Linked DNA regions of Parafrankia discariae. The protein of the gene in region 2 interacts with the protein of the main gene of each other region in a pairwise test. Links are inferred from orthologs where the notes say so. Each region holds a gene or a part of one and is shown on either strand. Other genes may lie near its edges.

Evidence for each region.
Region 1: the proteins of B056_RS0114685 (region 2) and B056_RS0112980 interact in binary tests that used the Escherichia coli proteins (3 or more experiments, as listed by UniProt). The link is inferred for Parafrankia discariae from one-to-one orthologs.

Annotation. Positions count from the first base shown.
Region 1 is NZ_KB891208.1:351,705-358,056, forward strand. The notes cover bases 114-4,397. They hold B056_RS0112980 (multifunctional oxoglutarate decarboxylase/oxoglutarate dehydrogenase thiamine pyrophosphate-binding subunit/dihydrolipoyllysine-residue succinyltransferase subunit), read right to left. Parts: upstream 4,025-4,397; coding sequence 314-4,024; downstream 114-313. Other genes in these bases: B056_RS0112975 (DUF6104 family protein), read right to left, coding at 114-170. Outside these bases: more of B056_RS0112975, read right to left, coding at 1-113; B056_RS36315 (hydantoinase/oxoprolinase family protein), read left to right, coding at 4,455-6,352. UniProt on the Escherichia coli protein: E1 component of the 2-oxoglutarate dehydrogenase (OGDH) complex which catalyzes the decarboxylation of 2-oxoglutarate, the first step in the conversion of 2-oxoglutarate to succinyl-CoA and CO(2).
Region 2 is NZ_KB891212.1:25,203-35,026, reverse strand. The notes cover bases 2,589-5,568. They hold B056_RS0114685 (ABC-F family ATP-binding cassette domain-containing protein), read right to left. Parts: upstream 4,896-5,568; coding sequence 3,282-4,895; downstream 2,589-3,281. Other genes in these bases: B056_RS0114680 (HdeD family acid-resistance protein), read left to right, coding at 5,201-5,568; B056_RS0114690 (cation diffusion facilitator family transporter), read right to left, coding at 2,589-3,135. Also shown: B056_RS40650 (helix-turn-helix domain-containing protein), read right to left, coding at 41-259; B056_RS0114695 (hypothetical protein), read left to right, coding at 613-2,118; more of B056_RS0114690, read right to left, coding at 2,182-2,588; more of B056_RS0114680, read left to right, coding at 5,569-5,755; B056_RS0114675 (tyrosine-protein phosphatase), read right to left, coding at 5,861-6,592; B056_RS36540 (SOS response-associated peptidase), read right to left, coding at 6,663-7,592; B056_RS0114665 (M50 family metallopeptidase), read right to left, coding at 7,634-8,389; B056_RS0114660 (lysophospholipid acyltransferase family protein), read left to right, coding at 8,689-9,411; add (adenosine deaminase), read left to right, coding at 9,507-9,824. UniProt on the Escherichia coli protein: Genetic data indicate it may be involved in ribosome assembly or function.

The DNA.
Region 1 (6,352 bases), on a different replicon or contig from region 2:
GGGTCGTCGTCGGGGCGGGCCAGCCAGGTCGCGAGCTGCTCGACGGCGTCCTCGAACTGCGGGTGCAGGTCGACGAAGGTGCGCAGGGCGTCGGCGAGCGAGTCGAACGACACCGATTCCTCGCCGCGGCGGGCGGCCAGCTCCTCGATGCCCCGGTCGGTGAAGTACATGGTGGAAAGGTATCCGCCCCGACCGGGCGGCGGCGCCAACGAGGTCCGGCGGTGCGCCGGGCCCGAAGTAAACGGGCCCGGCGCACCGCCGGAGGTGTCTCCTGACCGGCACGCGGCCGGCTGGCACGGGTGTGCCGCTGGGGTCAGTCCCCGAAGGCCGCCTCGACCAGCGCGGCCTGCTCGCGCTCGTGCACCGAGGACGAGCCGCCCGCGGGGGCGGCCGCGGCGCGGCGCGAGACCCGACGCAGCCGCAGGCCGTCCGGCAGCGACTCGGGCAGGTTCAGCGCCATGTGCGGGTAGGCGCCCTGGTTCGCCGGCTCCTCCTGGACCCAGACCAGGTCGGTGACGTTCGGGTAGCGGCGCAGCAGCGCGGCGAGCTCCGGCCCGGGGGTCGGGTAGAGCTGCTCGACGCGGAGCAGCGCGAACCGCTGCGCGTCGTTGCGCTTCACCCGCGCGGCGGCCAGGTCGTAGTAGACCTTGCCGGCCGACAGGAGCACGCGCTTCACGCTGGCCGGGTCGCTGACCGCCGCGTCGTCGATGATCGGCTGCCAGGATCCTCCGGTGAGCTCCTCGACGGAGGACGCCGCCGCCTTGAGCCGCAGCATCGACTTCGGCGTGAAGACGATCAGCGGCCGGCGCACCGGCGACAACGCCTGCCGGCGCAGCAGGTGGAAGTAGCTGGCCGGGCTGGACGGCGCCGAGACGGTCATGTTGCCGTCCGCGCACAGCGAGAGGAAGCGCTCGATGCGGGCCGAGGAGTGGTCGGGGCCCTGGCCCTCGTAGCCGTGCGGGAGCAGCAGCGTCAGCGACGAGCGCTGGCCCCACTTGGCCTCACCGGCCGAGATGAACTCGTCGATGATCGACTGCGCGCCGTTGGCGAAGTCGCCGAACTGCGCCTCCCACAGCACCAGGGTGTCGGAGCGGGCCACCGAGTAGCCGTACTCGAAGCCCATCGCCGCGAACTCGGAGAGCAGCGAGTCGTAGGTGTAGAAGGTGCCGACCTGCGAGTCGCCGTCCTCGCGCAGGGTGCGCAGCGGCGTGTGCTCCTCGGCGGTGTAGCGGTCGACCAGCACGGAGTGCCGCTGGCCGAACGTGCCACGCCGGCTGTCCTGGCCGGTGAGTCGCACCGAGACGCCGTTGAGCAGCAGGGTCCCGAAGGCGATGGTCTCGGCCAGCGCCCAGTCGATGGCGGCGGTCTCGACCATCTGCGCCCGGCGCTCGATCTGCGGGCGCAGGCGCGGGTGCATGACGAACCCGTCCGGAATGTTGACCTGGGTGTCGACGACCTTCTTGACCACCTCGGGCGACACCGCGGTGGTGACCGCGGCGGCCGCGGCGGCCTCCGCCGGCGTGGTCACGATGCGCGGCTGCGGCGTGGGCCGGGTCGTGGTCTCCCGGGTCTCGGCGAACGCCTTCTCCAGCTCGGCGCGGTAGCTCTTCATCGCCTGCTCGGCCTCGTCGCGGGTGATGTCCCCACGGCCGATCAGCGCCTCGGTGTAGACCTTGCGCACCGAGCGCTTGGAGGCGATGGTGTCGTACATCAGCGGCTGGGTGAAGGACGGCTCGTCCATCTCGTTGTGGCCGCGGCGCCGGTAGCAGACGAGGTCGATGACGACGTCCTTGTTGAACTCCTGCCGGTACGCGAAGGCCAGCGTCGCGACCCGGACGCACGCCTCGGGGTCGTCCCCGTTGACGTGGAAGATCGGCGCCTGCACCATCCGCGCCACGTCGGTGGCGTAGACCGAGGAGCGGCTGGACGTCGGCGACGTGGTGAAGCCGACCTGGTTGTTGATGACCACGTGCACGGTGCCGCCGGTGCGGTAGCCGCGCAGCTGGGAGAGGTTCAGCGTCTCGGCGACCACGCCCTGACCGGCGAACGCCGCGTCACCGTGGATCAGCACCGGCAGGACGGTGTAGCCGCTGAAGCCCTTGTCCAGCACGTCCTGCTTGGCGCGGGCCACGCCCTCGAGCACCGCGTCGACGGCTTCGAGGTGGGACGGGTTCGCCACCACCGACACGGGGACGGTGCGGCCGTCCTGGTCGGTGTAGACACCGTCGGCGCCCAGGTGGTACTTGACGTCTCCCGAGCCGTGCGCGGTCTGCGGGTCGACGTAGCCCTCGAACTCGTCGAAGATCTGCCGGTACGACTTGCCGACGATGTTCGCCAGCACGTTGAGCCGGCCGCGGTGGGCCATGCCGATGACGACCTCGTCCATGGCGGCCTCCGCCGCCCGGCCGAGGATCTCGTCGAGCAGCGGGATCGTCGACTCGGCGCCCTCCAGGGAGAACCGGCGCTGGCCGACGTACTTGGTCTGCAGGAAGGACTCGAACGCCTCGGCGGCGCCGAGGCGCTCCAGCACGTAGAGCTGCTCGGCCGGGTCGGGCCGCTCGGCCGAGCGCTCGACCCGGGCCTGGATCCAGGTGCGCTCCGCGGGCTCCTGGATGTGCATGTACTCGATGCCGACGCGGCGGCAGTACGAGTCGCGCAGCACACCGAGCACGTCACGCAGCGACATCGTGCGCTGGCCGGCGAACCCCCCGACGGGGAACTCCCGGTCGAGGTCCCACAGGGTCAGCCCGTGCCCGATGATGTCGAGGTCCGGGTGGCTGCGGATGGCGAACTCGAGCGGGTTGGTGTCGGCCATCAGGTGCCCGCGCACCCGGTAGGCGTGGATGAGCTCGAGCACCCGCGCGCCGTGGTCGAGGTCGCCCTCGTGGTGCGCGGAGATGTCGGGCAGCCAGCGCACCGGGACGTAGGGCACGCGCAGCGAGTGGAAGATCTCGTCGTAGAACCCGTCGGCGCCGAGCAGCAGCTCGTGAATGCGCCGCAGGTACTCTCCGGACTGCGCGCCCTGGATGATCCGGTGGTCGTACGTGCTGGTCAGAGTCATGATCTTGGAGATGGCGAGCTTCGACAGGGTCTGCTGCGACGCGCCCTGGAACTCGGCCGGATACTCCATGGCCCCGACACCGATGATCGTGCCCTGGCCCTCCATGAGCCGCGGGACGGAGTGCACCGTCCCGATGCCGCCGGGGTTGGTCAGGCTGATCGTGACGCCGGCGAAGTCGTCCATCGTCAGCTTGTTCGTCCGTGCACGGCGGACGAGATCCTCGTACGCCAGCCAGAACTGGCTGAAGTCGAGGGTCTCGGCCTTCTTCACGGCGGCGACGACGAGCTGGCGCCCCTTGGGCGTCACCAGGTCGATGGCCAGACCGAGGTTGACGTGCTCGGGCTGCACCAGGGTGGGCTTGCCGCCGACCTCGGCGTACGACGCGTTCATCGCCGGGTGGTCGACCAGCGCCTTGACCATGGCGTAGCCGATGACATGGGTGAAGGAGATCTTGCCGCCGCTCGACCGGGCCAGATGCCGGTTGATGACGATCCGGTTGTCGGCCAGCAGCTTCGCCGGCACGGCGCGCACGGAGGTCGCCGTCGGGATGTGCAGCGAGGTCTCCATGTTCGAGACCACCCGGGCCGACGCGCCGCGCAGCGGGGTCTGGGCCCCGGCCGCGGCGGGCTTCGCCGCCGGCTTCGCCACGGGCGCCGCGGCCTGGGCCGGAGCCGCCGCGGCGGGAGCCGGTGCGCTCGCGGCGGGTGCCGGAGAGGGTGCGGAGGGCACCGGCGGGCGCGGTGAACCGGAGGCGGTGGCGGCGGCCGCCTGTCCGTCGCCGGCGACCGGTGCGCCCGCCACAGCCGGGGCGGACGGGTTCGCGGGACGGTAGTCGGAGAGGAACTCACGCCATTCGGCGGAGACGCTCTCCGGATCTTCGAGATACTGCTGGTAGATCTCGAAGACCAACCACTCGTTGGGGCCGAAGTCAGGTTCTGACGCGGGTACCGTCGGTGCTGTCACGGGGCCAATCGCCTCTATCCACGGTGTACATCTCTCGCCTGTTCACAGGCCCTTCGCTACCGTCTGCTCAGGTTACCCGCCGTGGAGGGACCCGCTTGAGGTGCCCTGCCAGACGTCACATCACAATTGACACCATTTGGCCGGGTCGATCGGTTGGCCGGTGTTCCCGCCGGGCCGTCCGTCGGCCGTGGGTGGCTTTCCCTGACACCAGAAGCAATGGTCAGGCGACGGACGCGGTCCGGACCGACCGGCGGGCGTGGTCCGCGGGGGGTTCTTGACGCCCGTCCGAGGCTCCCGGTGGCGTCCTCGCCCCCGTCGCTCGCCGGGTGATCACGCGGCCCGGTCGCGTCGCTCTGGGTGACTGCCGGCCGGGGATCGGTCGGCGCGGAACCAGCACGTCAGGGGAGCCGGCAGAGGGGTGGAAAGCCGCGTGGTCGATCACGAGGAGTCAGCCGCCGGTCGGGGCCGTCCCGCCGGCAGGGTCCGCCTCGGAGTGGACGTCGGCGGCACCTTCACCGACCTGGTCGCCGTCGACCCGGACGGCGCGGTGCGGTTCGCCAAGGTCCCCTCGGTGCCCGCCGACCCGTCCGACGGGGTGCTCGCCGCCCTCGCCGTCGCGGAGCTGGACGGACCGCTCGTGGGCACGTTCGCCCACGGCACCACCGTCGCGACGAACGCGCTGCTGGAGCGGGCCGGGGCCCGCACGGCCCTGGTGACCACCCGCGGGTTCCGCGACGTGATCGAGATCGGCCGGCAGAACCGACCGTCGCTCTACGACCTGACCCTGGACCGGCCGCCGGCCCTCGTCCCGCGCGAGCTGCGCTTCACCGTGGCGGAACGGTGCGGCCCGCACGGGGTGCTCGAGCCGCTGCGGGCCGCCGAGGTGGACCGGGTCGTCGAGGAGGTCGCGGCCGTCCCCGGCCTCGACGCGGTCGCCGTGTGCCTGCTGTTCTCCTTCGCCCACCCCGACCACGAGCGCACCGTCGCGACCGCGCTGCGCGCCCGGCTGCCCGGGGTCACGGTGGTGGCCTCCAGCGAGGTCCTGCCGGTCTTCCGCGAGTACGAGCGGTTCACCACCGCCGTCGCCGACGCCTACCTGACCCCGCGGCTGTCGTCCTATCTGCGGGCGCTCGAGCGGCGCTGCGCCGACCGGGGCCTCACCGTACCGATGATCATGCAGTCCTCGGGCGGGGTCACCGAGCTGGCCGAGGCGGCCGGCCACGCCGCCCGCTGCGTGCTCTCCGGGCCGGCCGGGGGAGTGGTCGGCGCCGCGTACGTGGCCGGTCTGTCCGGCGTGCGCGACCTGTTGACCTTCGACATGGGCGGCACCTCCACCGACGTCGCCCCGGTCCTCGACGGGCAGGCGCTGACCACCGCCGAGTCGGTGCTCGCCGGGGTGCCGATCATGCTGCCCACGGTGGACGTCCACTCGGTCAGCGCCGGCGGCGGGTCGATCGCCTGGGTCGACGCCGGCGGGGCGCTGCGCGTCGGCCCGCGTTCCGCCGGCGCGGACCCGGGACCGGCCTGCTACGGCCGCGGCGGCACCCGGCCCACGGTCACCGACGCCGACCTCTGCCTCGGCTATCTCGCCGACGGTGCCGGTCTCGGCGGCGAGGTGACGCTCTCCCGGACGGCGGCCGAGGCGGCGCTGCGCGAGCTCGGCGCCCCCCTCGGGCTCTCGGCGGTCGAGACCGCCGCCGGGGTGGTGGCGGTCGCGGACGCGGAGATGACCCGTGCCCTGCGCGTCGTCTCCGTCGAACGCGGCCTCGACCCGCGCGAACTCGTGCTGGTCGCCTTCGGTGGAGCCGGTGGGACACACGCCTGCGCGCTCGCCGAGGAGCTGGGGATGACCCGGGTCCTGGTCCCGCTCGCGGCCGGTGTCCTCTCCGCACTGGGCCTGGCGATCGGCGACGTCCGGCGCGACCACGCCCGCCCGCTCATCGGCCGTCTCGGCGAGGTCGACCTGGCGGCCGCGTTCACCGACCTGGTCGCGAGCGCCGACCTGGCCGGCGGCCACGGCCCGGTGGACGGCCACGACCCGGCGGGCGCCGGCGCGGTGGTGCTCCAGCGCCGGCTGGACTGCCGCTACGCGGGGCAGTCCCACGAGCTGACCATCGACGTGGCGGAGCCCGCGGGCGGCAGCGGCGCGGTGGCCGGCGGCGCGAGCGCGGACGGCGGTCTCGTCGACGCGGTCCGGGCCGCCTTCGAAGCCGAGCACCTGCGCCGGTACGGGCACGTCGCCGCGGGCCGGGAGATCGAGACGGTGGCCGCCCGCCTGGTGGTGACCGTGCCGGGGCCCAGGCCGAGACCCGTCGCGCCGAGCCCCGA
Region 2 (9,824 bases):
CCGGCCGCCGCCGGGTCGGCGGCGGCCGGCATGCTCATGGTCAGGAGCTTTTCTTCTTGGTACCCCGGGTCGCGCCCCCACGTCCGCGCAGCGTCGTGCCCGACTCGGACAGGATCCGGTGGACGAACCCGTACGAACGACCCGACGACTCGGCAAGCAGGCGAATGCTCTGTCCGGACTCGTACTTCTTCCGAAGTTCGGCAGCGAGCTTGTCCCGCTCCGCCCCGGTGATCCGGGTTCCTTTCCTAAGCTCGGCCAATGTGGCCCCCTCCGTGTTCGATGATCTGCGAACCGATCTTCACCCAGCTTCGGTGTCCGCGCCACTCGAAGCCCGTGTGATCCATCACACGCGGTGGTGCGGTCACCGGGACAACCTCGCACGCGCCCGGAACACACACCGACGAGCTGACTCCAAGCAGTCACATAGCCCCTGACCTGCTACAGCGCGCCCGAAGCCCGAGTCCGACGGCACAGCGGCCAGTCTTGCGGCCGGCCGGGATCCGATCGGACAGGGGCTCCCACGCGGCGCGTCGAACATCGTTACCGACCGTACATCCGTCTCGGCCCCCCCGCGGGGATCCGCGGGCCGCCGGGACTGGTTACGGTGCATGCATGGTCAACGGCCGGCCGACGCGGGCGGCGCCCGCACCGGCGCGGCTCGCACCCGGCACCGGGCCAGGATCCACCCGACGCCCCCGACTACGGAGGGTGACCGGAACGCTGCCTCGGCGCCACCCGGCCCGATCCGCGCTATGGGCCGAGGGGGTCGATGTCGGGCTCTGGTGCGCGGCGGCCGGATTCGGTCTGCTGCTCAGCACGCTCATCGCCGCCACCGATGTGGATCTCGGCTCCGTCGGGCCGTTCCCGGTCGGCTGGCGCACCCCCCACCTGGCGCCGGCGACGCTGCTCCCGGTGCTCGTGGCGGTCGGCACCCTGGCGCTCGCCCGCCGGGCGATCCGCGCCCGCTGGCCGCTCCTGCTCCTGTTCGGCTTCGCCGGATCACTGTGCTGGAGCCTCGCCCTGGCCGCGGCGGCCGGCCCGGGCCTCACCGACGGCCTGCGCCCACCGCCGGTCTACCTGACCGCCGCCGACGCCGTCGGCGACGACCCGTTCGGCTACCTCGCCGGCTGGGTCGCCCAGTCGGTCGACGGGCCGGTGTCCGCGGCGCAGGCCGGCGCGGCGGACCTGCCCCGGGCGCCGTCGAGCCTGCTCACCAGCCATCCGCCCGGCCCCGTGCTGCTCGTGTGGGGGTTGGACCGGCTCGGCCTCGGTGACCTCGCCGAGGCCGCCGACGGGGCTGGCGGGGCCGGCGGCGCGGTGCCGCTCGGGCTGGCCCTGACGGCGCTGACGGCGCTGGGTGTCCCGCTGGTGGCTGTCGCGGTGCGCTCGCTGTGCCACGAGACGGCGGCGCGCCGCGCCGTCCCGGTGCTCGTGCTGACGCCGTGGGCGCTGTGGGCCGCCGCCTCGCCGCGGGCCGTCGCCATCCTGCCGGCGGCGGCGGCGGTCACCGTCGGGGTGCTCGGGTGCGAGCCGGGCCGGCGCTGGCGCCTGTCGTGGGCGCTGCTGTCGGGCCTGCTGCTGGGGGTCGGCGGCCTGTTCGACTACGCCGTGGTGTGGCTGGGTGTGGCCGTCGCGGCGGCGTACTTCGTCCGCCGACAGCCGCTGATGAACGTGTTCACCGGGCTCGGCGCGCTGCTCCCGCTCTGGCTGTTCTCCGCCTGGGGCTTCTCCTGGCCGGACGGCCTCACCAGGGCCCGGGTCGACGCCGGGCCGGCCACGGTGCTGGCCTGGCTCGCCCTGGACGCCGTCGTGGTGCTGCTGGCCGGTGGGCCGGTGCTGGTCCGCGCGCTGCGCCGGCTCCGGCTGACCCCCGGCTGGCCGTTCCTGGTCGGGGCCGGCGCCGCGGCGCTGTTCAGCGTGTGCGCGGGGCTGGCCTGGGGTGGGGTGGAGCTGGCCTGGCTACCGCTGGCGCCCTGGCTGGCGGTGGCGGCGCTGGCCCCCCGCCCCCGCCCGGACGGACCGGGTGACACGGTGCGCGCGGGTGAGCTGCCCGGCCTGTTGATCGGGACGGGCGCCCTCGCCGCCATCGTCCTGCGGGTCTGCCTCGGGAACGGCTGAGCGGCGCGGACCCGGCGCGGTTCCGACCGGCAGGCCCCGCGCCCGGATGTCCCGTCCCGTGGCTCAGGCCGGCTCGGCGGCGGCCGGCGGCACCGGCTGCGCCGCCTCGCCCCGCGGCATGTCGGGTTCCAGGTAGACCCGGTGCGCGGTGGGCACGGCGGCGCGCAGCAGCGCCTCGGCCTCGTTGATGGCGGCGGCGACCTGGGCCGTGGTCAGCTCCGGGTCGAGTCCGATCTTGGCCGCGACCAGCAGCTCGTCCGGACCGAGGTGCAGGGTCCGCATGTGGATCACGGTGGTGACCGCCGGGGCCGAGCTCAGCGCCCGCCTGATCGCCTCGACGGTCCGCGGGGTGGCGGCCTCCCCGACCAGCATCCCGTACGTCTCCATCGCCACGATCACGGCGACGGCCAGCAGCAGGATGCCGATCGCGAGGGTGCCGGCGCCGTCCCAGATCGGATCGTCGAGCAGCAGCGTCAGGCCGACCCCGGCGAGGGCGAACACCAGGCCGCACAGCGCGGCCAGGTCCTCCAGCAGGACGACCGGCAGCTCCGGGGAGCGGGTCTCCCGGATGAACCGCCACCACGACCCCGCGCCCTTGGAATGCCTCGACTCCTTGATCGCCGTCCGGAAGGAGAAGCCCTCGAGCACGATCGCGACGCCGAGGACCACGATCGCCACCAGGCCGCTCTCCAGCTCGTGCGGGTGGCGCAGCTTCTCGACACCCTCGTAGACGGAGAACAGCCCACCGACGCTGAACAGCACGATGCCGACCAGGAAGCCCGCGATGTACCGGGAGCGCCCGTAGCCGAAGGGGTGCTCTTCATCCGCCGGCTGGCTGGCGTTGCGCTGCCCGAGCAGGAGCAGCGCCTGGTTGCTCGAGTCCGCGACGGAGTGGATCGACTCGGCGAGCATCGACGACGAGCGGGTGAACAGGAACGCCACGAACTTCGCCACCGCGATGCCCAGGTTCGCGAGCAGTGCCGCCACGACCGCCTTGGTGCCGCCTTCTGTGCTCACGCGCTCCCGCTCTCGTCCCCGTGGGTGATCCCCCGCGCGCCCCTGTCACCGGAAGTACTGGTTACCGGAAGTACTGGGCACGCGGACCGAGCGCCCAGTCTGTCAAGGCGGCGACCTCCGGACGCCGCCGGGTGCTCGGTGTGGTCTCAGGCCAGTGTGACGAGATCGGCGAGGTCGGGCGACCAGGTGTCCTCGACGCCGTCCGGCAGCATCAGGACCTTGTCGGGGCTCAGCGCCTCGACCGCGCCCGGGTCGTGCGTGACGAGCACCACCGAGCCCCGGTAGGTGCGCAGCGCGCTCAGGACCTCGCCGCGCGACGCCGGGTCGAGGTTGTTCGTCGGCTCGTCGAGCAGCAGCACGTTCGCCGAGCTGCAGACCAGGCCGGCCAGGGCCAGCCGGGTCTTCTCACCACCGGAGAGCGTCTCCGCGAGCTGCTCGACCGCGTCACCGCTGAACAGGAAGGCGCCCAGGATGCGGCGCAGGTCGACGTCGGAGGCGGTGGGCGCCGCGGCGCGCATGTTGTCGAGCACCGTGCGGGACGTGTCGAGCGTCTCGTGCTCCTGCGCGTAGTACCCCAGGCGCAGGCCGTGCCCCGGGTGCACCTCACCGGCGTCCGGCGTCTCCTGGCCGGCGAGCATGCGCAGCAGCGTCGTCTTGCCGGCGCCGTTGAGGCCCAGGACCACGACCCGGGTGCCGCGGTCGATCGCCAGGTCGACGCCGGTGAAGACCTCCAGCGAGCCGTAGGACTTCGACAGGCCGGTGGCGGTCAGCGGCGTGCGCCCGCACGGAGCCGGATCGGGGAAGCGCAGCTTGGCGACCCGGTCGGCGACCCGGACGTCGGCGAGACCGGAGGCGAGGCGCTCCGCGCGGCGGTCCATCTGGTGGGCCGCGCGCGCCTTGGTGGCCTTCGCCCGCATCTTGTCGGCCTGGGCCCGCAGCGAGTCGATCTTCTTCTCCGCGTTGGCCCGCTCCCGCCGCCGACGCCGCTCGTCCTGATCGCGCTGGGTGAGGTACGTCTTCCAGTTGACGTTGTAGACGTCGAGCGCGGCGCGGTTGGCGTCGAGGTGGAAGACCTTGTTCACGCTCTTGTCCAGCAGGTCGACGTCGTGACTGATGACGATCAGGCCGCCGGAGTGGGCGCGCAGGAAATCCCGCAGCCAGGTGATCGAGTCGGCGTCGAGATGGTTGGTCGGCTCGTCGAGCAGCAGTGTCGCGTCGGAGTTCCCCGAACCGGCGAACAGGATGCGGGCCAGCTCGACGCGGCGGCGCTGGCCGCCGGAGAGCGTTCCGATCCGCTGGCCGAGCACCCGGTCGGGCAGGCCGAGCGAGGAGCAGATCCGCGCCGCCTCCGCCTCGGCGGCGTAGCCGCCGAGCACCCCGAACCGCTCTTCCAACCGGCCGTAACGCCGCACCGCGGTGTCGCGGGCCGCCTCGTCGACGAGCTCGGCCATCTCGACCTGGAGCTTCTCCATATCGCGCAGGATCACGTCGAGGCCGCGGGCCGCGAGCACGCGGTCGCGGGCGGTGTCGGCGAGGTCTCCGGTACGCGGATCCTGTGGCAGGTAGCCGATCTCGCCGCGGATGTCCACCTTGCCGGCGAACGGCAGGGTCTCCCCCGCGAGCGTCTTCAGCATCGTCGTCTTGCCTGCGCCGTTGCGACCGACCAGGCCGATACGGTCACCCGGCTGCACCCGGAAGGAGACCGGCTCGATCAGTGTGCGGGCTCCGGCACGGAGCTCGAGCTCGGACACGATGATCATGAGGGTCGGCCTCTTTCGTACATCGGATTCGTGCGTTTATTCGGTGTCAGCGGTTGGCCACCACGACACCGGGGTGCCGAGGAAACGCCCGCCTCACGACGCGGCAGAGGTCATGTCCTCCAGGGTACGGGCCGCGGCACCGAGCCCGGCGGGCGTCCCGGGCCGGACGGCCGGTGACTCCCGCCGCGCGGGTGCGCCCGCCGGTCATCGCGGGTACGCCTTTCCCAGGTCCCGGGCACGAGCTCCAGGTCACGGGCACGAGCCCCGACACACGGACGCCTCCGGGCCGGACACGGGGAGGTCACATGACGACGACGTATCGACAGAACCGGGAGACACAGCGACCGAGCTCGCTGTGGTCGGCCCTGGTCATCCTCGGAGTCGCGGTCACGGTCCTGGGACTGCTGCTCATCACCAATCCCTTCACCACCGCCGGCGCGCTGGCCGTCATCGCCGGGGTGGCTCTTCTCGTCTCCGGCATCGCCGAGATCGTCTCCGCCGTGCGCGCCGATAACAGCAGCTCCGCCGTCCTCTTCGGGGCGCTCACCGCCGCCGCCGGCGTGGTGATCCTGCTGTGGCCGGGGGTGACGCTGCACGCCATCGCGCTGGTGGTCGGCGCGACCCTGATCGTCGCGGGGGTGGTCCGGGCCCTGCTGGTACTGGCGAGCCGCACCGGTCAGGCGGGCCACGCCGGCGGCGTCACCCGGGGCCTGCTCATCGCGGCGCTCGCCGTCGTCCTCGGGGTGCTGGCCCTGGCCTGGCCGTCCTCCACCGTGGTGGTGCTCGCGGTGCTGTTCGGCATCCAGCTCGTCGTCACCGGCGTGACCGAGGTGGCACTCGGCCTGGCCCTGCGCCCCTGAGACCGGAGGGACCGAGCGGGACCCCTGATCGGCTACCGGGCACCTCGAACCCGCCGTCGGCCGGAACCGCGACGCTCCCGGCCGACGGCGGCGTCGGCCCCGGGCTCAGCCCAGGATGCGCTTGCGCCAGAGTTCGACGGCCTCGGGCCGGGCGCCGCGGTCGAGGAACCAGCCCTCCGGGCCCTGCGGATGCCCGTCGATGATGGTCAGCACCTGCTCGACGGCGGCCATCGAGACCTTGGTGACCTCCCTGTCGACGACCCGGCCGTCGGGGAGGATCGCGTGCCCCCGCAGGCGGCGCAGCACGCCCGGCATGTTCTCGCCGGTGAGCAGGTAGTCGGCGACCACCTGGTCCGGGACGACACCGGCCAGGCGCAGGAGGAGGGTGACGACCACGCCCGTGCGGTCCTTGCCGGCCGCGCAGTGCACCAGGAGCGGACCGGGGGCCTCCGCCGCCAGGTCGAGGATCTCCACCAGCCGGGGCGTCGCGATGTCGAGCATCGCGGCGTACAGCGTGCGCAGGCCGCCGGCGAGCGCGTCCGGCGGCAGCGAGTCACTGACCCGGCCGGTCTCCTCCCCGAGCAGGGGCATCACGTGGATCTCCGAGCCGAGCAGCGACAGCGGGTGCGGGGAGCTCCCCCGCTCCACCGCCGAGCGCAGGTCGACCACGGTCGGCGGCGGCCAGGTGAACTCCCCGGCCGGCCGGGCGTCCCCGACCCGGGGCATCTCGCTGCGGTACAGCACACCCGGGTTGGTGACGCGGCCGTCCGTGGTGGTCATCCCACCGATGTCGCGCAGGTTGGCCAGCTGTTCCGCGGCGAGATCTTCCGTTGCCATTCGATGTCCTCCCGAGAGCGCGGTGCACGCAGGGCCGCGGCCGACCTCCGTCGGGTGGGTGGCCCGGGTGTCATCGCCGCGCGTGCGGACCCACGCCATCCTCGTCGAAGAGACCGGCCTCATGCGGGGCGTTTCCCTCCGCATCGGGCGTGGGCCCGACGACCGGCCCCGATCCGGCGCCCGGGGGACCCGCCGCGGCGGCGGCCTCCTCCGGGTCGACCTCGACGCGGTCGACGAGATGACGGCCGGAGTTGCGGACGTTTCCGACCTCGAGCGAGACCGGATGCGCGGCGAACACCCCGGCCGGCGCGGGCCGCAGGATCCCGGCGAGCGCCGCCGGGTCCAGCGGCGTCGGGTCGATCCACCGTGACCAGGCCGAACGCGGCACCACGACGGGTGACCGGTCATGGATGAACTCGATGCCCGCGGCCGCGTCGGTGGTCAGGATCGTGAACGTGGTCAGCGGCTGCTCGCCCTTCGACCAGACCTCGTAGAGCCCGGCGAAGGCGAACAGGCCGTCGGCCCCCGGGTGGCCGGCCGGATGGATGTAGTACGGCTGGCCGCGGCGCGAGCCACCGCGCCGCCGCCACTCGTAGAAGCCGGTGGCGGGGACGAGGCACCGCCGGGCGGCGAACGCCGCGCGGAACGCCGGCTTGGACGCCACCGACTCGGCCCGGGCGTTGATCAGGCGACTGCCGATCGCCCGGTCCTTCGCCCAGAACGGGACCAGGCCCCAGGTGGCCAGCCGCAGAACCCGCCCGCCGCCCGCGGCCTCCGGATCACCGGCCCCGCCAGCGTCACCGGCCCCGCCAGCCCCGTTCACCTCGCCGGTGTCTCCACCCGTGCCAGCCGCACCAGCCGGGCGAGCGACCACGATCGGCATCACCGTGGTCGGGGCGACGTTGTAGCTCTCCGCCACGTGGCCGCCCGTCTCGTCCACCGCGGACATCGCCGCGGCGAGATCGTCGGCGCTCAGAGTCTGGGTATACCTGCCGCACATGCCTGAGCAGTCTTCCAGCCTCCACCGACACTTCCAGCGGATCAGACGACCAGCGCGGCCGCCGCGGTCGCCAGGCAGCCCAGGGAGAGCAGTCCGAACGTGCCGACCCAGAAGGCACCCGGCAGTCCGGTGAGGCGGGCGAGCTGGTCCGGGTCGGAGTCCCGGGCGCGCCGCTGCCGCCGCTGCCGCTGGACCTCGATGATCGGCCGCACCGCGCCGAGCAGCAGGAACCAGGTGGCGTAGGCGGCGAAGCCGGCCTGGACGTCATCCGCCGCGAACCACGAGATCCCGAGCACGACAACCGTGCTGACCAGCACCGACACGACCCCGAAGGCGTTACGGACGACCACCAGCATGACCAGCAGCAGCGCGACGAGGATCTGCAGCAGCAGGCTGATCCGCCCGGTGGCGAGCAGGCCGGAGGCGCCCAGCCCGAGCAGCGACGGCGTCGTGTAGCCGGCGGCGACGGTCAGGATCACCCCGGGCCCGGTCGGCCGGCCCGAGGACACGGTGACGCCGGAGGTGTCGGAGTGCAGACGCACCCCGGCGAGGCGGCGGCCGGTGGCGACCGCGGCGAGGGCATGCCCGCCCTCGTGCGCGATCGTCACGACATGCCGGGCGGTCGGCCAGGTGCGGTCACTCGCCACAGTGAGCAGCGCGACGACCCCGGTGAGGACGAGGATCCAGTGCGCGGGGGCCGGCTGCGCGTCGAGGCTCCGGCTCAGCAGATCGGACGTGGCTGCCCCTCTCCTCGTCGCCGGTGGATCGTCGCCGGCGGACGGACCGTATGCCGCCACGATCGTCCCGCATGAGCCGCCTGGGCCCAACGCCCCGGTAGGACGTCGTCCGTCGGCTCACCGACAGCTCGGAGACCGACAGCCTGTGGCCGTCCGGACGGCCGTCCGTCCGGACGGCCGTGACCGAGCGGAACGGGGCGTCCGGTATCGAATGCACGACTCGCGCCGCCCCGTGGCGCACGATGGGTCCGCGCCCGGCGCCCGGCAGGCGGCGGGCGGCGGCCGGCGGGCGGCGGACCGCGAGGCACCGACGCGAGGCACCGATCTGACGGCATACCGACCTGGGGAGGATTCGCGGCATGGCGGAGTACGTGTACCGGCCGGTCATCCATACGGCGATGGGGCTCTTCCGCGCGTTGCGCCTGCGGCTGGACGTACGCGGTGAGGAGAACATCCCGGCCGGTGGCGGGGCCATCGTGCTGATCAACCACGTCTCCTACCTGGACTTCGCGCTCGCCGGGGTTCCCTTCTGGCGCACCCGGCGGCGCATGGTCCGGTTCATGGCCAAGAAGCAGGTGTTCGACCACCGCGCCAGTGGGCCGCTGATGCGGGGGATGCACCACATCCCGGTCGACCGGGCGGCCGGGGCCGGCTCCCTGCTCACGGCGGTGCGCGCGCTGCGCGCGGGCGAACTCGTCGGGGTGTTCCCCGAGGCGACGATCAGCCCGAGCTACTGCCTGGCGCCGTTCAAGTCGGGCGCGGCCCGGATGGCCGTCGAGGCCGAGGTGCCCGTGATCCCCCTGGTGCTCTGGGGCAGCCAGCGGATCCTGACCAAGGACCGGCCCCGGAACCTGCGCGCGGCGGTCGGCACGCCGGTCTCGATCACGGTCGGCAAGCCCGTCCCGTACTCGGAGCTGCCGGACGCCCAGACCGGCACCGCGCTGCTGGAGCTGCGGATGGGTGAGCTGCTCGACGACGCGCAGCGCCGCTACCCGGCGCCCCCGCCGGGTGAGTCCCCCTGGTGGCTGCCCGCCCATCTCGGCGGATCGGCGCCCGAGCCTCCCGCCCGTCCCACCGGCTGACCCGCGGCCGGCTGCGGAACAATCGTGCCACGGCGGCCCGACAGCCCCGCGTGGACGGACCCGCGGCACGGAGCGGCACGGAGCGGAGGACAGACGTGAGCGACCCCGTGACCCGGCAGGTCACCGACGAGGTCAGTGACGAGCGGTTCGTGGACGGGCTGCCGAAGGTGGAGCTGCACGTCCACCTGGAGGGCTCGATGCTGCCGACGACCCTGCTGCGGCTCGCCCGCCGCCACGACGTCGACCACCTACCGACCGACCTGGACGCCCTGCGGGCCTACTACGCGTTCCGCGACTTCGACCACTTCATCGAGGTCTACCTGGCCGCCGTCCAGGTCCTGCGGGACGAGGAGGACTTCCGGCTGCTCGCCCGGGAGACCGCGCTCGGGCTGGCCGCGCAGCGGGTGCGCTAC